One region of the Pseudomonas sp. MRSN 12121 genome, then DNA from elsewhere that is predicted to be linked to it. Evidence: riboswitches for the same ligand, from Rfam matches in the RefSeq annotation. Region 1 holds a riboswitch; the other holds the start of a gene.

Region 1 (10,847 bases):
GCCCGGCGCCAGAACTGGTTTACTGATGTCATCGACGCTACTCCATGTGCTTTATTGTTATGGCAGTGAGCACTTTTAAAAACGCTCTGAACGAGCGGAACCCAGTCAGTTCCGAAGCCGTTCAAAGTTGCATCGCCCCATGTCGTGCGGTTGCCCCGTTCTTAAAAATCCTTGGGCGGACTATAGCCAGCAGGTGGTACGGCTTGATCCCTCTAAAGTGTGATTTGCAGCCACCAACCACTCTGGAACGGTCCTTTCGCCAGTCCGGCGAATGCCGGCACGGCAAGGATGGCTGAAAATTCCGATTTGACAAGGCAAGCGCTTGCTTGGTGGGCTCTACCGTGCCCTTTTGGGCACGGTAGAGGGTGTTCACAAGGTCGAGAGGAAGGTGCTGTTGTTGGCCTGCCATTCGGTGATGTCGAGGCGGATGCGCTTCTTGTCGAGCTTGCCGACACTGGTCTTGGGAATTTCAGTAACAAGGGCGATCTGGCTGGGAATCGCCCACTTGCTCAAGTGCCCCTGCTCGACGAACGGCTTGAGGTGTTCCTTGAGCTCCCTGGCCCCGATCGCATGCCCCTCGCGGACCACCAGCAAGGCGAACGGGCGCTCGCCCCATTGCGGGTCGGGAATGCCCACCACTGCTACTTCGCGTACCGCCGGGTGGCGGCTGACCAGGTCTTCCAGGGCCAGGGACGAGACCCATTCGCCTCCGGTCTTGATCACGTCCTTGATCCGGTCGCGGATGTCGATCACGCCCATGCCGTCGAGGGTCGCCACGTCGCCGGTGTGCAGCCAGCCGCCCTCCCACAGTTCCGCGCCCTTCTGCGGCTCGTTGAAATAACCCTCGGTCAGCCAGGGTGCCCGCAGCACCAGTTCGCCCTGGGTCTCGCCATCGGCCGGCAGGAAGTTGCCGTCGCCGTCGACGATGGCCGCCTCCACCAGAGGCCCGGGCACACCGGCCTTGATCCGGTAGGACGTGCGCTCGTCCTCGGTGCCCGCCAGCAGCTCTTCGTTGAGGTGCGCACACGACACCAGCGGCCCGGTTTCCGACATGCCGTAGGCCGCTGTCAGCTGAATCCCCTTGGCCCTGGACGCTTCATACAACGCACGGTTGAGGGCACTGCCGCCGATGACGATCTTCCAGCCGCCGAAGTCGGTGCCCTGGGCCCCCTTGGCATTGAGCAGCATCTGCAGGATGGTCGGCACGCAATGGGAGAAGGTGACCTTTTCCTTGCGCCACAGCTCCACCAGGAACTCCGGGTCGTAGCGGCCGGGGTAAACCTGCTTGAGGCCGAGCATGGTCGCCACATAAGGCAGGCCCCAGGCATGCACGTGGAACATCGGGGTGATGGGCATGTACACATCGCTGGTGCCCAGCAGGCGCACGCTGTCGATGCTGCCCATGATCACCGACACGCCCATGGTGTGCAGCACCAGTTGCCGATGGGTGAAGTACACGCCTTTCGGGTTGCCGGTGGTGCCGGTGGTATAGAAGGTGGTCGCTACCGAGTTTTCGTCGAAGTCCGCGAAGTCGTACCGGGTACTGGCAGCCGCCAGCAACTCTTCGTATTCGCCGATCAGGTTCGGCAGGTCGGCATGCTTTTCCGCGCCGTCGGTCAACAGCAGGGTTTTCTCCACCGTGGTCAGCTGCCCGGCGATCGCCTGGTAGAGCCCGACGAACTCGCTGTTGACCAGCACGAAGCGATCCTCGGCGTGGTTCATGGTGTAGAGGATCTGGTCCGGCGACAGGCGCACGTTGATGGTGTGGATCACCGCGCCGATCATCGGGATGGCGAACATGCACTCCAGGTAGCGATGGCTGTCCCAATCCATCACCGCCACGGTGTCCCCGGCCTTGACCCCGGCTTCTGTCAGCACATTCGCCAGCCGGGCCACGCGCTCGATCAGGGTCGGATAGGTGTAGCGCAGCTTGTCGCGGTAAATGATTTCGCGGGTTTTCTCGTAACGGGTCCCGGACATCAGCAGCCGCTTGATCAGCAGCGGGTATTGGTAGGCGCCTTCGGCTGGCGGAATAACGCGAGTCTGCAACATAAGCATCCCTTTTTGTGACTGCACGGTCGTGGCTGAAGAACGCTCACTCTAGAGCGCCATCGGCTCCGCCAAATCAGCCAAAGGAATGATTTGCAGAGCCGTACGAATGCTAGCTTCAAGCCAGCATTCGCGCGACCGCGAGCGCCTTCGCTCAGGCACGGCCAACGCCGCTCACGCCGTCTGCCCTGCCGCGGCCTCTGCCGGAGTGCGTGGGAAGATCAAGGCCGCGGCGAAGGTCAGCGCGGCAAAGCCGCCGAGGATCAGGTACAAGCCGCTCAATCCCTGGCGCGGCTCCACCAGCGCAATCAAGGGAATCGCCGTGGCGCTGGCGCCGAACGACAGGCAATAGCGCAAGGCGAATACCCGGGACTGCCATTGTGGGGCGACGAAGTTGGCGACCATCGCGTCGTTGACCGTGACCTGGCCGAACACCACGAACATGAAGGCGGCGCCCAGGACGATCAGTGGCCAGCCCTCGGCCTGGGCCAAACCGACCAGCAACGGCGCCTGGCACAGAGTCAGCAGGATGAAAGGCCATTTCAGGCTGAAACGGTGCAACACCCGGCCGATGCTCAGTTGCGCCACCGCGCCGAAGGCATACGCCAGGCTGACCACCAGGCCCAGCACCTGCGGCGAGGCGAACAGGTCCTGCAGGCGTTCCTGGAACAGCTTCGGGTAGGTCATGGTGGTGGCGTTGAACACCACCCCGCCCGTGGCGGTGGCCAGGGCCAGCACGGCAAATACCAGGGTCATGGAAATGCGCTGGCCACTGGCGCCCTTGAGCGGTACGTGGGGGCGCAGCGGAGCCGGCTCCTCGCGCACCTGCCAGGCAAACCCCAACCCCAGGAGAATCGCCACCGCCCCCGGCAGGATGAATGCCACCCGCCAGCCGAAATGCGCCACCAGCAAGCCGGTGAGCAAGGCCGAAAAGGCGACGCCGAGATTGCCCCACATGCCGTTGATGCCGATTTCCCGTCCGCGATTCTGCGCATAGGCCACCAGCATCGCCGTACCGACCGGGTGATAGATCGCGGCGAATACCCCCATCAGCGTCAGGCCGATCACCAGCATCGTCGGGGTGCTGCTCAAGCCGGTGAACACCGTCGCCGCGCCGATGCCGAAGAAAAACACCAGCATCATCTGCCGCCGGCTCCAGCGGTCGCCCAGCCAGCCGGCCGGTAGCGAGCAGGCGCCGAAGGCAATGAAGCCGCCCAGGGATAGACCGATCAGCGCGGCATAGTCCAGGGCGAAGGCCTGGGTCATGCCGAGGACGGCGGCGGGAAAGATCAGCATGAACATGTGATCGATCACATGGGCGGCGTTGATATAGCGGATGACGTTTCGAGACTGATTCATGACGGCACGCTGTTTCGTTGGAAATGTGCCGTTATGCTAGGTTGGCCAGAAAACGCACTCCTGACAATAAAGTCACTGGATCGGACATGTTGATCAGCCACTTCCAACACAATCCGGTGTGCGCCCATCCGCGCGATTACCTGGACGGCGCCCACCAGCAATTGCACTGCCATCGCGAGGCGCAACTGCTGTATGCGGTGCGCGGCACCATGCGCGTGGTCACGGCCCAGGGGGCCTGGGTCCTGCCGCCGACCCGCGCGGTGTGGATCCCGCCGCGGGTGGAACATGAAATCTTCATGGCGGGCGAGGTGCAGATGCGTTCGTTGTTCATCGCCCCCGAGCTGTCGCCCGCCTCGCTGCAACACTGCTGTGTGCTGGCGGTCACGCCGCTGCTGCGCGAGCTGATCCTGCGCGCCGCCCAGGGGCGCGAACATGCGCAGAACCCGCTGATCCAGCAATTGATGCTGGAGGAAGTGGCCAGCCTGGAAAACCTGCCGCTGCACATTCCCATGCCGCGCGATCGGCGCCTGCAAGCCATTTGCCAGGCGCTGCTGCAAGCGCCCGACCACGCCAATACTCTGGAAGACTGGGCGCAACAGGTCGGCGCCAGTTCACGCACCCTGGCGCGGCTGTTTCAACAGCAAGTGCAGATGAGCTTCAATGCCTGGCGCCAGCAACTGCGCCTGATGGAAGCCCTGCCGCGGCTGATCGCCGGCGAGAGCGTGCAGCAGGTGGCGACGGCGCTGGGCTATGGCAGCGCCCGGGCCTTCAGCACGATGTTCTGCCGCCTGCTGGGCAACCCTCCGCGGGAATACCTCGGCGCCCTGAACCAGCTCAAGGCGCTGGGCCCCGCTACTTAGGTGCCGCCCCGTGCGCCTGCAAGTGCTGCTGCATATAGCGGCGCAGGCGTTTTTCCACGTCGCGGTTGCGCGGCCGCGGCCAGCCGGCGGGCCATTCGCCCTGCGCCAGGGCGCGAATCGACGAGCGCTGGCTCATGCCCCGCCGCTGGATCTGGCGCAATCCCTGATCCCACCAGACATGCCGGCAGGCGTCGACATAGGGCGACACCGGGCAATGGCTGCCATACAGCAGGTCGCGCCCGACTTTCTGGATGTCCTTGTCCTGGCGCTGCAAATAGAACTTGATCCGCGAGCGCTGGAACAACGAAGGCACAGGCTTGCGACGCGGAACCTCACGCTGCATCGCCAGCAACTCCGGGCGGAAGGCTTCGCCATGACGCTGGAAGAACAGCGCCTGCATGGCATGGAAGAAGTCCTTGTCGGAGAAGTAGTGGTAGATGCAGTCCGTGCTCTCGCCTACAGGCCGGTCGCCCAGGGCAAACGACAGGGCGATCTGTTCCAGGGTGTGCAGGTCCTTGATCGGCGCGCTCCATTCGTCGATCAGGGCGATCGAGGTCTGCATCAAGGCGCCGTCGCCGGCCGTCAGGCCGCAGACACCGCTGTTGTACAGGCGTTGCTGCGCCGGCACTGCATAGCCGCTGGCCTGCAAGTGGCGATCGAGATGGGCGAACTGCGGACGGCTGCGGACCTCGGACCAGAGAAACTCGATTTCGTCGACCAGGTAGCGGCCCGGCGCAATACGATCGAACAGGCGCTGCGGATCAGCCTCGAACAGGGTGTCGGTATCGGCAAACAGGGTCTTGTCCGCCAGCTCCAGCGCCGCAGCAAAGGCGCAGGCCTTGCGGCGATGGAAGTAGCCCTGGTCGCCCTGCCATTCGAGCAGCGTCTGCGCACTCAAGGGCACCACTTCTACCGGCCAGCCGTGGTAATCCTGCGGGCGGTCGGTCATCACCCGGATCACCAGGGCGTCGGCATCGCTGCTCTGGTCAAGGGCCGTCAGGATGCTGAACTTCGCTTCATGGCGATACACCTCTTTGTCGCCATAAACCAGATAGAGCAACTGCTGCGGTACTTTCTGTATCGTCATCAAACGTCCGCTCGCGCACGCCGCGCCGGACACTCAAGGTGTCAGGGCAGCATAAAAGCGGGCGATTGTACGATAAATCTTAGATATCGATCAGAAAGATCCTAGACCTTAAAGGTCGCCTGGAAAGCCATCGACTCAGTGCATCTCGGTAAAGGCCAGTTTCACTCCGATGGCGATCAGCACTGCGCCCATGGTGCGGTCGAACCAGTGGCCCATGCGGGCGAAGCCGGCGCGGACCTTCTGCTGGCTGAACAGCAGCGCCACCAGGCAGAACCAGGTGGCTGTCGCCACGGCCAGGTACACCCCGTAGCCGGCCTGGATCGCCAGGGGGGGTGTGCGGGTTGATGACCACGGTGAACAGCGACAGGAAGAACAACGTCGCCTTCGGGTTCAGGCCGTTGGTCACGAAACCCGAGGTGAAGGCGCCGCGGGCGGTGCGCTCACCGGCCTCCAGGTGCAGGTTTTCGGTCTCGGGCTTGGCAGGCTGCGCCCGCAGGGCCTTGTAGCCGATGTACAGCAGGTAGGCAGCCGCGGCCCATTTCAGGGCGTTGAACAGCACGATCGACTGCGACACGATCAGCCCGATGCCCAGCAGCGAATACCCCACGTGCAGGAAAATCGCGCAGCCCACGCCCAGGGCCGTCCAGGTGCCGGCACGGCGACCGTGGGTCACGCTCTCGCGCACCACCACCGCGAAATCCGGGCCGGGGCTAGCCACGGCGAGCAGGTGGATAAGGGCAACGGTCAAGAACTCGGCGAGGTACATGGACGCTCCTGTGTATCTAATTATTTCATCTGTTAGGCTCGGCAGATTACGCCTTCGGACCCCTCGTGCAAAAGGTACAGTTGATGACTAACAATCGCCGCGCCGTCTTTCTCGACCACAGCTCCCTGGACCTCGGCGATCTCGACCTCGATGCTCTGCGTCACAGCTTCGACGAGCTGCAACTGCACGACCGGACCCGCCCCGACCAGGTGATCGAACGACTGCAGGGCGCCCAGGTGGCGATCAGCAACAAGGTGCTGCTCGATGCCGATACCCTGGCCGCCTGCCCCAAACTGAAACTGATCCTGGTGGCCGCCACCGGCACCAACAACGTCGACCTCGCCGCCGCCCGCGCACTCGGCATCCGGGTCGCCAACTGCCAGGGCTACGGCACCCCCTCGGTGGCCCAGCACACCCTCATGCTGCTGCTCAACCTCGCCACCCGCTTCAGCGACTACCGCCAGGCGGTCGCCGATGGTCGCTGGCAGCAGGCCCGGCAGTTCTGCCTGCTGGACTTCCCGATCGTCGAACTGCAAGGCAAGACCCTGGGCCTGCTGGGGCATGGCGAACTCGGTGGCGCCGTTGCGCGCCTGGCAGAAGCCTTCGGCATGCGCGTGTTGCTGGGGCAGATTCCCGGCCGACCGGCCCGCGCCGATCGGTTGCCGCTGGAAGAGCTGCTGCCGCAGATCGACGCGCTGACCCTGCACTGCCCACTCAACGAACACACCCGGCACTTTATCGGCGCCCGCGAACTGGCCCTGCTCAAACCCACCGCGTTGCTGGTCAATACCGCCCGCGGCGGCCTGATCGACGAACAGGCCCTGGCCGATGCCCTGCGCAGCGGTCACCTGGGCGGCGCCGCCACCGATGTGCTGAGCGTCGAGCCGCCAACCGCCGGCAACCCACTGCTGGCCCCGGACATCCCGCGCCTGATCGTGACGCCGCACAATGCCTGGGGCAGCCGCGAAGCCCGCCAGCGCATCGTCGGCCAACTGGTGGAAAACGCCCGGGCGTTTTTCAGCGGTACAGCGCTGCGGGTCGTCAGTTGATAAACTGCGCCACTTTTTTCCCAGGAGCAGATTATGGATCCGCGCAGTGAAGTACTGCTTCGTCAGGCTGACTTGTTCCAAGGCTCGCTGCTGCTGGCCGGCCTGCCCGCCGACGACCTGCTCGGCCGCCTGCCCCAGGCCCATGGCTGGAGCTGGCACGCCGGCGACCAGGCCGCGTTGGAGGCCCGTTTCGCCGGGCGCAGCCACTTCGGGGTGAACGCCCCCGAGCAGGCGTTTACCAGCGCGGTGCTGTTCCTGCCCAAATCCCGGGAGCTCACCGACTACCTGCTCAACGCCCTCGCCTCGCGCCTGGGCGGATGCGAACTGTATCTGGTCGGGGAAAAACGCAGCGGCATCGAACGCGCGGCCAAGCAGCTCACTCCGTTCGGCAAGCCACGCAAGCTCGACAGCGCGCGCCATTGCCAGCTGTGGCAGGTAACGGTGGAACAGGCGCCGCAGGCCGTCGCCCTGGAAAGCCTGGCCCAGGAATACGAATTGCCGCTGGCCGAAGGGCCGTTGAAGGTGGTCAGCCTGCCAGGCGTATTCAGCCATGGCCGCCTGGATCGTGGCAGCGCCCTGCTGCTGGAACACCTGGACCAACTGCCCGGCGGCCATCTGCTGGATTTCGGCTGTGGCGCCGGCGTGCTCGGCGCGGCGATCAAGCGTCGCTACCCGCACAACAGCGTGACCCTGCTCGATGTCGACGCCTTCGCCGCCGCCAGCAGCCGCCTGACCCTGGCCGCCAACGGGCTGCAAGCCGAAGTGCTGACCGGTGACGGCATCGATGCCGCGCCCCTGGGGCTGAACACCATCCTGACCAACCCACCCTTCCATACCGGGGTCCATACCGACTACCAGGCAACGGAAAACCTGCTGCGAAAAGCGGCAAAACATCTGAAAACAGGTGGCGAACTCCGGCTGGTGGCCAACAGCTTCCTGCGTTACCAGCCATTGATCGAAGAGCATCTGGGCCCCTGCTCGATCAGGGCCGAGGGCGATGGTTTCCGTATCTACAGCGCCCGGCGCGGCTAACCACTTTTTTGCAAAAGAACGCTTGCCGAATGGATTTCGCCTAGGCAGAATCCGCTCCGTCCTAGGGGAGTAGTCTCCCGCGAGCGCCAAGCTCGCCCGGCATGCGTCAACATACTTGATCCTCAGATCATGGCGCATGCGACCCGAGAGTCCGCACAGACGGACCGCCGGGTTTGACAAGACCTATGACACGCACACCTTACCCGGGGCGGGAAGGCTGTACGTGTCATAGCCGTGTCGACCCGCCCCTTAGGAATGCCCTGATGCTGGATTCTCTCCTGGTTCCCACCGCGATCGTTGCCTTGGCCGAAATCGGCGACAAGACGCAACTGCTTGCTCTCATTCTCGCCGCGCGCTTTCGCAAGCCCTGGCCGATCATCGCCGGCATCGTCGCCGCGACCCTGGCCAACCATGCCGCCGCAGGCGCGGTAGGCGCCTGGTTCGGCAGTTTCTTCTCGGATGCCACCCTGCACTGGATTCTCGCCGCGAGCTTTGCCGCCACCGCGCTCTGGACCCTGGTGCCGGACAAAATGGATGACGACGAAGCCAGCACCACCCGCAAGTTCGGCCCGTTCCTGACCACGCTGATCGCGTTCTTCCTCGCGGAAATCGGCGACAAGACCCAGATCGCCACCGTGATGCTCGCGGCGCAATACCCGGAGTTGTGGCTGGTGATCATCGGCACCACCGCCGGCATGCTGATCGCCAACGTCCCGGTGGTCCTGGCCGGCAACTTCGCGGCGGAGAAACTGCCGTTGAACCTGATCCGTCGCCTGGCGGCATCGGCGTTCTTCATCCTGGCCATTGTCGCGGTGTACAAGGCCATGCAGAGCAGCGGCTGGGTGTAAGCGTCGCGCCACGGCGTTGCACCGTGGCGCTCCCATCGCGAGCAAGCTTCGCTCCGACAACAGATAGCGGCGTCAGCGACGCCGCTGGAAGGTCAGGACTTCTTCGCCTGCTGGTACAGCGGCATCACTTTGGGAATCGCCGCTTCCAACGAAGAAATCCGGCTGCTGGAGGCCGGGTGAGTGCTGAGGAATTCAGGTGGCGCGCCTTCCGAGGCCTTGCTCATCTTGTTCCACAGGGTGATGGCCGCGTTCGGGTTGTAGCCGGCGCGGGCCGCCAGCTCCAGGCCGATCAGGTCCGCTTCGTTCTCGTTGCCGCGGCTGTTGGGCAGGGTCATCAGCAGGTTGACCCCGTTGTCGCCCACGGCCACCGCTTCCTGCGGGGCGCCGGCGATCAGCGCGATCTGCTTCAGCGCGCTGACACCGTAGGCCTTGGACATGGCTTCACGGCCGTGCTCGCGCAGGGCGTGGGCAATTTCATGGCCCATGACCGCGGCGATTTCATCGTCGGTCAGTTGCAGCCTGTCGATGATTCCGGTGTAGAAAATGATCTTGCCGCCAGGGCCGCAGTTGGCATTGAGCTCGTCGTTCTTGATCAGGTTGACTTCCCACTGCCACTGCGCGGAGTCCGGACGAAATACCGGTGCCTGGGCAATCAGCCGGTTGGCGATCGCCTGAAGGCGCTTGGCATTGGCACTGGATTTATCCAGGGCATTCTTGCTGCTCGCCTCACCGATCGTCTGCTGATAGGACTGGGCGTAGGACTGGTTGACCTCATCGGTCGACAACATGCTGAACATGTACTGCTTGCGATCGACACCGACGGCACCACCACTGGTGGTGTTGACCGATTGGCAACCCGACAGCAGCAACGCCGCGGCCAGCGCAACCGAAACCTGTTTCTTGCTCATGAAAACACTCCCTGGAAACATGGCGCGTATCCTAGGCCCAGTTGTGTATCGGCGCCAGATACCCGGACGCTTAGCACGCGGTTTTCGGATACCGCGCAGAAAAAATTCACCCAGCCTGCCCCACCGCCTCCGCCAACGCCTGGCAGCTATCCATGCGCGACATCCACGCCTGGAAAACGACGATTTTTCCGCGCCTCGCCTCATGACCGCGGGGGGCCTTGCCGATACAACGGGGCAGACGTCATTCCTGCGTCCGGAGCCCTTATGAAATTCAAGTCGATCCAGTTTTCCGTGGCCGCCCTGGCCGGCGCCATCGTCCTCAGCGTGGTCGTTGCCCTGGTGCTGTACGCCCTGTTCGCTGGCGCCCGGACCCAGGAAATGGTGCAGCAGCAAACCCAGATCCAGTTCGAGCAGGTCATCGAGCAACGCCTGATCGGGCTGGCGCAGACCCAGGTCAGCCAGATCCAGCGCGAACTCGAAGCGCCCCTGCTGATCGCCGGCGGCCTGGTGCGGGTCAACGCGCTGCTCGGCAGCAAGGACGCCAGCGGCAATCCGCAACTGACGCTCAGCCGCGAACAACTGATCAACCTGATCAAGGAAAACGTCGCGCAGAACCCGAAGATCCTCGGTGCCTATATAGGCTGGGAAAAGAACGCCATCGACCATAACGACAGCGCCTACGTCGACACCAAGGTGGTGGGGATCGACGCCGGCAACGGGCGCTTCCTGCCGTGGTGGTTCCGCAACGAGGACGGCAGCCTGGCCCTGGACAAACTGGTGGACGTGGACGACCAGAAGGTCCTGTCCACCGGCGTGCGCGCCAGCGAGTACTACCTGTGCTCCAAGGAAAGCAGGAAACCCTGCGTGATCGATCCGGCGCCTTACAAGG
Region 2 (10,847 bases), 2.9 Mb from region 1:
AGACCTGGTATGCCGTGGCTGCAAGCGTTTCCATCACGAAGTGATCCACTGGAACGGCTACAACGAGGAACAGAAGCAGGCGGTATGGCTGCGCCTCGAACAGCTGCTGGTGCAGGTGATGGCGGCCAAGCTGGAAGTCTTCGATCCCCAGCGGCTGCGCGGGCAGCTGGAGCAGCGCAAGATCCGCTTCGTGCCGCACCAGTCGGAGTATTGCTGGGCCTATCAACTGATCGCCCGCGGCGCGCGGGTGATCAACCAGCTGGAAGCCTACGGGATGGTGTTGCTGCCGGAGTTTCGCGATTGGGAGCTGCCGGAGCTGCGCGATGCCATCGATCGGGAGTTTTTCCTCCTGTCGGAAGCCCACTACCAGCGTTATATCGCCCCGGGGTTTCTCAAGGACGCCTTGGGCGGCTGAGCCTTAAAAGCATCGCGGGCAAGCCTCGCTCCTTGTAGGAGCGAGGCTTGCCCGCGATGGCGTCCTGTTTATCGACCCATCACTCGATCAATGCTTGGCCGCCACCTCTTCCAGGTGGTCCATGATCTCCTGCGGCTTGAGCACCAGCACATCGCTTTCCAGGGCGTCGAGCACCACTTCCGCGGTATTGCCGATCAGCGCGCCGGAAATCCCGGTGCGCGCCACGGTGCCGATGATGGTCAGCGCCGCTGCCAGCTCATGGGCGGTGTGCGGGATCAGCACGTCCGCCGGGCCTTCTTCGATATGCAGGTGGGCGTCGTCGATATCGAACTCGGCCTGGAACGCCTTGCACTGCTCGCGGTAGCGCGCCTCGATGGTTTCCTTGAGCTGGAGCACCGGGTCGGCCGCCGACAGCATCGGCGACGGATGGGCGCTGATCACATGCAACTGCGCCTTGGCCAGGCTGGCGATATCGAAACCGTGGTCGACGATGGTGGCATGTAGGGTGCGGTGCTCGCCGTCGCTGTTGCCGACGTCGACGGCCGCCAGGATCACGCCGCCGGTCCAGGGCCTGGCGGTTTTCACCAGCAGCACGGGGCTGGGGCAGTAGCGCAGCAGTTTCCAGTCGGCGGGGGTGAGCAGGGCCTTCTTCAGCGGGTTGTCGGCGAAGTGTTGCTTGATCACCAGGCCGCAGCCTTCGGCCTGCTGCACGTCGATGACGGTGTTGTACAGGCTGTCGTTCCAGGCCTGCTCGGTGGTCACGTTGTAGCCTTCGCTGATCAGGCTGTTCTTGAGCACGCTGAGCAGGGCCGAGTGTTCATGTTTCTTGTCGCACACCAACAGGTGCAGATGGGCCTGGGTGACCCCGGCGATCAGCTTGGCGCGCTTGAGCGCGAGGCTTTCGGAATGCTCGGGCTCGATGACCACCAGGATGCTGCGGATGGCTTGCATGGTCGGGATCTCCAGAGGGTGATGAAGGCTGTGTTGCACAACTATAGTTGCTGGCCGTCGGCGCGGATGTTGATGCACATCAAGCGCCGCGGCTGGTGGTCTGCGGCACGGCCGGTATAATCGGCGCCCTTCGCCGTGAACCCTTTATCCCGTGAGCCCCATGTCCTCTATCCCTGAAGTCGCCGCCGTGCTGCCTGGCGCGCGTTATGCCGCCAAGACCCTGTCGAAGGATGCCCGACCATGAATCTGCCGGAAATCCACGAGTTCCTTGGCTGCCGGACACCGGATGAATGGGTCCGGGCAGCCCTGGCGGACCAGGAAACCCTGCTGATCGACCACAAGAACTGCGAGTTCAAGGCGGCCAGCACGGCCCTGAGCCTGATCGCCAAGTACCACTCCCATGTCGACCTGATCAACATGATGTCGCGCCTGGCCCGGGAAGAGCTGGTGCACCACGAGCAGGTGATGCGCCTGATGAAGCGGCGCAAGATCGAGTTGCGCCAGCTGTCGGCCGGGCGCTACGCCTCGGGCTTGCGCAAGGTGGTGCGCAGCCACGAGCCGGTGAAGCTGGTGGACACCCTGGTGGTCGGCGCCTTTATCGAGGCCCGCAGCTGCGAACGTTTCGAGGCGCTGGTGCCGCACCTGGACGAAGAGCTGGGCAAGTTCTATTTCGGCTTGCTGAAAAGCGAGGCCCGGCATTTCCAGGGCTACCTGAAGCTGGCCTACCAGTACGGTGACGCCAGGGACATCGCCCAGGTGATCGAGAAAGTGCGCGCCGCCGAGCGCGAGCTGATCGAGTCGCCGGACGTGGAGTTCCGCTTCCACAGTGGCGTGCCTACCCGGTAGAACGGGCCCGATGGGTATAAAACTACGGGCAAATTGTAAAAAACTCTTAAAAGCATGAAACATCGCGAAAAGCCGGCCGTGCGAGCCGGTTTTTGCCTGGCGCCGTGCTCAGATTTATCCGATGCCGCCTATAATGCGCGCACTCAAATTGTGCGTTCTCAGACTGGTATTTATGGATAACCCGGGTCTTGGCAAAGTATTGCTGGTGGAAGACGACGAAAAGCTCGCGGGGCTGATCGCGCACTTCCTGTCGCAACATGGTTTTGAGGTCCTGGCGGTGCATCGTGGCGATGTGGCGCTGGCGGCCTTTCTCGAATTCAAGCCGAAAATCGTCGTGCTCGACCTGATGCTGCCGGGCCAGAGCGGGCTGCACGTGTGCCGGGAAATCCGCAGCGTGTCGGATACGCCCATCGTCATCCTCACCGCCAAGGAGGAAGACCTGGACCATATCCTGGGCCTGGAATCCGGCGCCGACGATTATGTGATCAAGCCGATCAAGCCGCCGGTGCTGCTGGCGCGCCTGCGGGCGCTGCAACGGCGCCAGATGCCGGAGCCGGTGGTGCGGGGCGCGCTGGAGTTCGGCACCCTGGCCATCGACCGCAGTTGCCGGGAGGTGCGCCTGGCCGGCGAACTGATCGAGCTGACCACCATGGAGTTCGAGCTGCTGTGGCTGCTGGCCAGTGCGGCGGGCAAGATCCTCTCGCGCGACGATATTCTCAACCGCATGCGCGGCATCGCCTTCGACGGCCTCAACCGCAGCGTCGACGTGTACATCAGCAAGCTGCGCGGCAAGCTCCACGACAACCCTCGCGAGCCGGTGTGCATCAAGACCATCTGGGGCAAGGGCTACCTGTTCAATCCGTTCGCGTGGGAGCTGTAGATGCTGCGCCTGTTCCTGGGCCTGTACATTGTCCTGGCCATCGGTTTCGCCGGGGCGATCACCGCGGTCGATCACATTTTCACCGCCGTCCTCGAGGACCCGCTGGAAGCCTATCACCGCGATGCGGTGCGGGGGCCGGCCTACAGCCTGGTGGAACAGCTGCGGCCACTGGACAGCGCCGAACGCGAGCGGCAACTGCAGGCCCTGCAACCGCACTACGGCCTGCAATTGCGCCTGCTGGACAGGAACACCCTGACCTTGAACGAACGGGAGCAGGCCTTGCTGGCCTCCGACCAACTGGTGGTGCGGGAGAAGTTGACCCAGTTCATCGCCCGCATCGACCAGGGGCCGCAACTGTTGAGCATCAAGCTGCCGGAAGAGCCGTCGCTGACCCGGTTCTACACCATTGCCGCTTATGTCGCGCTGGGGACGATAGTGGGCATCTTCCTGCTGTTCTGGGTGCGTCCGCACTGGCGCGACCTGGAACAGTTGCGGCTGGCGGCCGAGCGTTTCGGCGACAACGACTTGAGCGCACGCCTGCACCTGTCGCGGCGCTCGAACATCCGCGAGCTGGCCGGGCACTTCAACCGCATGGCCAGCCGCATCGAAGGCCTGATTGCCAACCAGCGCGAACTGACCAACGCGGTCTCTCACGAATTGCGCACGCCCATCGCGCGGCTGTCGTTCGAGCTCGACCAGCTCAAGCAGTCGGACCCCAAACAGCGCCGCGAGCTGATCGCCGACATGTACGCCGACCTCGGCGAGCTGGAGGAGATGGTCTCCGAACTGCTGACCTACGCCAGCCTGGAACACGGCGCCACGGTGATCAACCGCGAGCACATCCAGGCCCGCCACTGGCTTGACAGTGTGGTCGGCAGTGTCGCCCTGGAGGCGGAAGCGGCGGGGGTGCAGATCGCTATCAGGGCCTGTGAGGTCGAGTACATCAGTATCGAGCCGCGGTTCATGGCGCGGGCGTTGATCAACCTGCTGCGCAACGCCATTCGTTATGCGGGGCGGCAGGTCGAGGTGTCGCTGAGGCAGACCGGGCAGGGCTACGAAGTCCAGGTCAACGACGACGGCCCCGGTGTGCCGGTGGAAGGGCGGAAGAAGATCTTCGAGCCGTTCTCGCGCCTCGACGCCAGCCGCGATCGCCGCACCGGCGGCTTCGGCCTGGGCCTGGCGCTGGTCCGGCGGGTCTCGCAATCCCACGGCGGGCAGGTCGAAGTGACGGACTCGCAATGGGGCGGGGCGTCGTTTCGCATGACCTGGGCGCGTCCCGAGTAACCGGGAGTTTTGCGGCGTGGCTATCGCGGGCAAGCCGGATCGCCGCCCGCTCGCTCCTACAAGGTACGTAGGAGCGAGGCTTGCCCGCGATGACGGCAGAGCGGTCGCTACCTTTTAGAAGCTGTACTCGACACTGGCCGCCAGCGAGGTCTGCAGGCGCTTGTCGACGATCGGGCTGTCGCCGGCTTCCTTGCTCAGGTAATCCACCGCCAGCACCGTGGAGACGCTGGTATTGGCATTGATCGGCAGGGTCCAGGTGAGGTCGCCGCCCTGGCTGAGCATGCCGCCCTTGGCGTGGTAGGCGCCGAAGCGGCTGTTGGCCGCCTGGTGGCGGCTGACGCCGTACCAGGTCTGCATGTAGTCGCCATCGCCGAAGCGGCTGTTGAGACTGCCGTCGAGGCTGCCGTAGGCGCCCTTGTAGAGCGTGGTGGCGATGTTCAATTGCAGGTGGTTGTAGGCCGAGCCGGTGTCCGGGTCGTCGTTCTTCTTGAAGGCATGCTCCACCGTCGCGCCGATCACCACCGAGCCCAGGGTGTAGCTGAGGTTGGCGCCGACCTGCGCCCGCGACTTGATCGAGCCCATGCCGTTGAGCCGGTCGGAGCCCTTGTAGCCGGTCTTGCGATCCTTGCGGCTGGCGCTCGGGCCGACCCAGGTGCTGAACGCCAGGTCGCCCCATTCGCCTTGCCAGCCCAGGCCCTGGGCGGTGTCGAAGAACAAGCCGTAGGGGCTGTCGATGCTGGCGCCGAGCAGCGGCGTCACGCTGCGTTCGTCGCTGCCGCTGTAGCGCGGCTGGCTCGCGGCGCCCAGTTGCAGGCTGTATTTCCAGTCTTCGGCGTGGGCGGTGCCGGCGGCCAGCAGGCACAGCGAGCTCAGGGACAGGCACCAGGTTCGAGGTGTGATCAGAGGCTTCATCAAGGTCAGTAACTCAACAGGTTGGAGGAGGGTCGACCATTTCTCGAATAGGAACTGCCCAGGCCGTCGCGAGGCCGGCTGGCGGCCTTGGGTGCGGGCGGGCTCGGAGGTTCAGGCGTGAGCGTCTCGCCCCTGGGCTGGGGCGTCGCTGCAACAGGTGGGGCAACAACCGTGGGCGGTGCCGTGCCCTGGCAGCTGAGGCTGCCGAGCAGTAACACCAGGAAAAGACCGCATAACCTGCCTGACATGACGCACCCGTGGAGAAATGGATGCGCTCATGCTAGGGACGCGGTGGCGGGCAATCTTTGCCAGCTTTGTCGGAAAACTGTCAAAGACTGTGAAAGGCCTTCACCTACCGTTGCAGATCCAGGCGCTGGTGCCACTGGGCGATGGATTCTTGCGGGTAGTGCTCGAACTGCAGGTCATGAGGATGCCAGTCGATCTCGACCCAGGGCGCCCGCGAGTCGAGCATCAGGTGCGTGTGTTCCGGGGGCACCGGCAACGGCGTGTCGATGGCCGAGGCGAAGGGGTGGATCAGTTCCGGCCATTGCGGGCTGAACAGCCACAGGCCGGAGCCGCAGAGGCTGCAGAAGTGCCGTTCGGCGCTGCTGCGGCGCGCCCGTTGCGCGCCGGGGGCCTTGATCCGCGCGTGGTAGATCGAAATATGCTGGCGCCCGCGGACTTTCAGGCTGGCGGCGTCGCCACCGAGGTTGATCGCATAGCCGCCACCGCCCTGGGTCTTGCGGCAGATCGAGCAGTAGCAGCGCTGGTAAGGGTAGGGGTGGGCGCTGGCCAGGCTGAAGTGGACGGCGTCGCAATGGCAGGAACCTTCGAGTTGCATGATCACCTCCGGCTACGGGTGGACGATGCCCTCAGCCTAGTCCCGGGCCGGCAGGCTGCCCAGCCGTGCGGGGACGGGCGGCCTTGATGAAATTTTCACGCACGCTGCCTTAGGCTGCCCGCTCTCTTTGGGGAGTAGCCTGTTGCCGGTTCGTCCGGCAGCGCCCGTATCAACATTCTCGGCACCCTGCCGTGGTACGGGCACCTTCTGGTTGGCGAGACCATCGACATCCCTGCGCTGAAGTCGGGCGCGCGGGCATGTCGTGGACTCAAGCCCGACCGGAAGATCCCACATGAACCCAGCCTCGATCGTGTTCCTTGCCTTCGCCATGTCCACCGATGCCTTTGCGGCCGCGGTCGGCAAGGGCTCCAGCCTGCATAAACCGCGTTTGTCCGAAGCCTTGCGCATCGGCCTGATCTTCGGCGTGATCGAAGCCATCACCCCGGTGGTCGGCTGGCTCATCGGCCAGGCGGCCGCGCAATGGGTGGCCAACTGGGACCACTGGATCGCCTTCGGCCTGCTGCTGGCGCTCGGCCTGCACATGATTCACAACGGCTTGAGCCTGGAGCAGGAAGCTCGACAGGAAGCACCGCGCCAGCCGGGATTCTGGCTGCTCGCGGCCACGGGCTTTGCCACCAGCATCGATGCCCTGGCGGTGGGCGTGGGGCTGGCCTTCGTCAACGTCAATATCTGGGTCGCGGCCACGGCGATCGGCCTGGCGACCATGACCATGGTCACTCTGGGCGTAATGCTCGGGCGCGCCATCGGCACGGTCATGGGGCAGCGCGCGGAAATCCTGGGAGGCGTGGTGCTGATCATCGTCGGCTCGACCATCCTCTACGAGCACCTGTCGGCCGTGGCTTGACCTTGTAGTTACTTCAGGTTTTTTACTGTCGGCTCTCTCACGCTGGAGTCATCGATATGAGTTTTTTCGAGCGTTTGCTGGGCGGTCATCACGGTCGCGGCCATGGTGGCTATCAAAACGGGCATCACGGCGGGCACTCGGGGAACGGCCATGGCCGGCGGCCTGCCGGCCCGTCATGCCCGGACTGTGGGGCGAACAATGCGGCCGGGGCGCGGTTCTGCCAGCAGTGCGGCACCTCGTTGCACCCTGCCGCCTGCGGCCAATGCGGCAGCCCGCTGGCCGCCGCTGCGCGCTTCTGCGGGCAATGCGGCGGCGCGGCGCGCTGAGGACGCTCTACAGTGCGATGGCGTAGCGCACCTGGGTCGCGTCGTCCGGATCGATGGCGCGGCTGAAGCCGAGTGTCGTGGCCAGTTGGCGCATGCGGTGGTTGGCCGGGCAGTCCAGGGAGTACATCTGCCGCAGGCCCTGGTCCTTCGCCCGGGCGATCAGGTGGTGCATGAGCACCGCGTCCAGCCCCTTGTGCTGCCAGTCGTCGGCCACGGTGACGGCGAATTCGCAGGTGTCGGGGGCGGTGTCGATCGCGGCGTAGCGGCTGATGCCGATTTCCCGCAGCGTGCCGTTGTCGTGCACCAGCGCCACGTAGGCCACGCGCCGGCGGCCGTCGACATCCATCAGTTGCGCGAGCAGGGCGTCGCCGACCTCTTTCACTTCGCCGAGAAACCGGTGGTGCCGGGTGAGTGGCGAAAGGTTCTCGATAAAGGCTTTTTCCCGGTCGCGGTCTTCGGCGCGCAACGGGCGGATCAGCACCGGGCTGCCGTCGTTGAGGGTGTCGATCCAGTGTTCGCCTTGCTGCGGGGTGAAGGCGGCCGGGGCGGGCGAGTGAATGGCGGTACTGGTCATGGGCGAGGCTCCTTGGTGCGGCAAATGATGACCTGAACATCTACACCGCCCAGGCGCGGAGCCTTTGATTCAGGTCAACGGCCAGCCGCGCCGGAGCCGGTTTGCCGCCGGAAGGTCGCCTGGCCCGGGGCGCTCAGGCCTGCTCCGGTGCGGGCATCAGGGTGCCGATCAGCGCCCGCACGCTGCCGGGCAGGGCCTCGAGTTCGCGCACGATGATGCTGCGTTCGCGCACGGCCCAGGCCTCGTCGAGTTTCACCGTCACCAGTTGCATGGTGCGGCTGTGCCGGATGGCCGCCGACTCGGGAATGATGCCGATGCCCACGCCGGCCTCGACCATGCGGCAGATCGCCTCGAAGCTCGACACCTGGATCCGCAGCGACAGCTGCTTGCCGGTGCGTTCCACGTGTTCGCGCAGAAAGCTCAGCAAGGTGCTGCCTTCGTGCAGGCCGATGTGCTGGTAGGCCAGGGTCTGTTCCAGGGTCACCGCCGGTTGCCTGGCCAGGGGGTGGTCCACCGGTAGGATCAGCACCAGGTGGTCGGTGCTGAAGTGCAGCACTTGCAGGCCGCTGGCTTCCACCGGGCCGGCGATGATGCCCATGTCGGCGGTGCCGTCGAGCACGCCCCGCACGATGTCGCGGGACAGGCGCTCCTGCAGGTCCACCGTGACCCCGGGGCGCTTCGACAGGAAGCCGGCGAGGATCTCCGGGAGGAACTCGGTCACCGCCGTGGTGTTGGCGAAGATCCGCATGTGCCCGGTGGAATCGCCGCCGTACTGGGTGAATTCGCTTTTCAGGTAGTCCACCTGGCGCATGATCAGCCGCGCATGCTGCAACAGGCGTTCGCCCGCCGGGGTGACCTCGACGCCGCGGCTGTCGCGGTACAACAGGCGGGTTTCGAGCTGGCCTTCCAGGGCCTTGATCCGCGCGCTGGCCGCCGCTGGCGAGAGGAAGGCGCGCCGGGCGCCCTGGGTCAGGCTCGGCGATTCGGCGATATGGATGAACAGGCGCAGGTCGGCCAGATCGAAATGCATGGGCGGGCTCCTGGGGCTGGCGAAAGGACCGCCGGGAAGCGGGCGGGCGCAAAGGGCGTTCAGCATAACCGAACGCCGGTTTATTGAAATGCAAATTCTCGGAACGCGCCGTCGCTTGCATGATCGGCTCCATCACCACTGCACGACAGGACTCCGACCCGATGAGCGTGACCGATCCCGGCGCCTGGACAGGCCGCCGCCAGCAAACCCATGACCAGCTCAGCCGTAACCTGCTCAAGCGTATCGCCGCGACCTTCGGCGAACCCGCGCCGGCCCATGGCGAGGCGCTACCGCCGCTGTGGCAATGGTGTTTCTTCCAGGAGCCGCTGGCCGCCAGCGCCTTGGGCGAAGACGGCCATCCGGCGCGGGGCGGCTTCCTGCCGCCGGCGGCCAACCGCAACCGCATGTGGGCCGGTGGCCGGGTGGAGTTCTTCGAGCCCCTGCGCGCCGGTTTCGATGCGGACTGCGTGTCGACCATCGCCCGGGTCGAGGAAAAGACCGGGCGCAGCGGCGCGCTGCTGTTCGTCACGGTGCGCCATGAGTATTCCCAGGACGGTCGCCTGGCGATCGGCGAGGAACAGGACATCGTCTACCGCGAGCCGACCCCGCCCAAGCCGGGCAGTGGCGAGGCGTTGCCCCGCGGGGAATGGCGCGAGGTCGTCGAGCCCGACGCGACCCTGCTGTTCCGCTACAGCGCGGTGACCTTCAACGGCCATCGCATCCATTACGACTTTCCCTACGTCACCGCGACCGAAGGTTATGCGGGGCTGGTGGTGCACGGTCCGCTGATCGCCACCCTCGGCTTGCGCGCCTTCTGCCGCGCCCACCCGCAGGCGCGGCTGCGGCGTTTCGCCTATCGCGGCGTGCGGCCCTTGATCGCGCCGCAGCCGTTCGAGGTCGGCGGGCGCATCGTCGGGCCCGGCGTGGCCGAGCTGTGGGCCGGTAACGACGCCGGCCTGGCCCAGCAGGCCGAGGTGCTGTTCGATCCCATTGCCCAATAATCACAGGCGGAGAGCCGTTCGATGAACCCCAACAGCAACGAAGAACTGAATGCCATCCGCGAAGGCGTGCGTGCCTTGTGTGCCGAGTTCGACGCCGCCTACTGGCGCCGGATCGACGAAGAAAAAGGCTTTCCGCAAGCCTTCGTCAAGGCCCTGACCGACGCCGGCTGGCTGGCGGCGATGATCCCGGCCGAATACGGCGGCTCGGGCCTGGGCCTGGCCGAAGCCTCGGTGATCCTTGAGGAAGTGAACCGCTGCGGCGGCAACTCCGGCACCGTACATGGGCAGATGTACAACATGTTCACCCTGCTGCGGCACGGCAGCGAGGCGCAGAAGCGCTTCTACCTGCCGAAGCTGGCCAGCGGCGAACTGCGCCTGCAATCGATGGGCGTCACCGAACCCACCACCGGCACCGACACCACGCGGATCAAGACCACCGCGGTGCGCCAGGGCGACCAGTACGTGATCAACGGCCAGAAGGTGTGGATCTCGCGCATCCAGCATTCCGACCTGATGATCCTGCTGGCGCGCACCACGCCGCTGGCCGAGGTCAAGAAGAAGTCCGAAGGCATGTCGATCTTCCTCGTCGACTTGCGCGAGGCCATCGGCAACGGCCTGACCGTGCAGCCGATCGCCAACATGGTCAACCACGAGACCAACGAGCTGTTCTTCGACAACCTGCGGATCCCCGCCGACAGCCTGATCGGCGAGGAGGGCAAGGGCTTCAGGTACATCCTCGACGGCCTCAACGCCGAGCGCACGCTGATTGCCGCCGAGTGCATCGGCGACGGCCGCTGGTTCGTCGACAAGGCCAGCCAGTACGCCCGCGACCGGGTGGTGTTCGGCCGGCCCATCGGGCAGAACCAGGGCGTGCAGTTCCCCATCGCCGAAGCCCATGTCGAGATCGAGGCCGCCGACCTGA

What was found. Region 1 has a riboswitch for manganese ahead of TO66_RS26010 (TMEM165/GDT1 family protein). Riboswitches for the same ligand answer to the same signal wherever they lie in the genome.
Region 2: it holds a riboswitch for manganese, as region 1 does, so the genes downstream of both, mntP (manganese efflux pump MntP) here and TO66_RS26010 (TMEM165/GDT1 family protein) in region 1, are expected to answer to the same signal.

Annotation. Positions count from the first base shown of each region.
Region 1 is NZ_CP010892.1:5,725,988-5,736,834, forward strand. Features, by position in the region: gene TO66_RS25970 (DUF1302 domain-containing protein) at 1-32, opposite strand, end outside; gene TO66_RS25975 (fatty acid--CoA ligase) at 370-2,052, opposite strand; gene TO66_RS25980 (MFS transporter) at 2,224-3,408, opposite strand; gene TO66_RS25985 (helix-turn-helix domain-containing protein) at 3,495-4,268, shown strand; gene TO66_RS25990 (hypothetical protein) at 4,261-5,355, opposite strand; partial or broken gene TO66_RS25995 (LysE family translocator) at 5,491-6,121, opposite strand; gene TO66_RS26000 (2-hydroxyacid dehydrogenase) at 6,205-7,170, shown strand; gene TO66_RS26005 (class I SAM-dependent methyltransferase) at 7,204-8,202, shown strand; yybP-ykoY riboswitch at 8,255-8,376, shown strand; gene TO66_RS26010 (TMEM165/GDT1 family protein) at 8,466-9,050, shown strand; gene TO66_RS26015 (M48 family metallopeptidase) at 9,143-9,958, opposite strand.
Region 2 is NZ_CP010892.1:2,803,697-2,814,543, forward strand. Features, by position in the region: gene TO66_RS12900 (DUF1289 domain-containing protein) at 1-415, shown strand, start outside; gene TO66_RS12905 (universal stress protein) at 503-1,366, opposite strand; gene TO66_RS12910 (tRNA-(ms[2]io[6]A)-hydroxylase) at 1,607-2,212, shown strand; gene TO66_RS12915 (winged helix-turn-helix domain-containing protein) at 2,385-3,092, shown strand; gene TO66_RS12920 (ATP-binding protein) at 3,093-4,376, shown strand; gene TO66_RS12925 (MipA/OmpV family protein) at 4,491-5,288, opposite strand; gene TO66_RS12930 (GFA family protein) at 5,641-6,129, opposite strand; yybP-ykoY riboswitch at 6,247-6,416, shown strand; gene mntP (manganese efflux pump MntP) at 6,422-6,994, shown strand; gene TO66_RS32575 (double zinc ribbon domain-containing protein) at 7,051-7,320, shown strand; gene TO66_RS12940 (GNAT family N-acetyltransferase) at 7,328-7,894, opposite strand; gene TO66_RS12945 (LysR family transcriptional regulator) at 8,028-8,924, opposite strand; gene TO66_RS12950 (MaoC family dehydratase N-terminal domain-containing protein) at 9,086-9,925, shown strand; gene TO66_RS12955 (acyl-CoA dehydrogenase family protein) at 9,947-10,847, shown strand, end outside.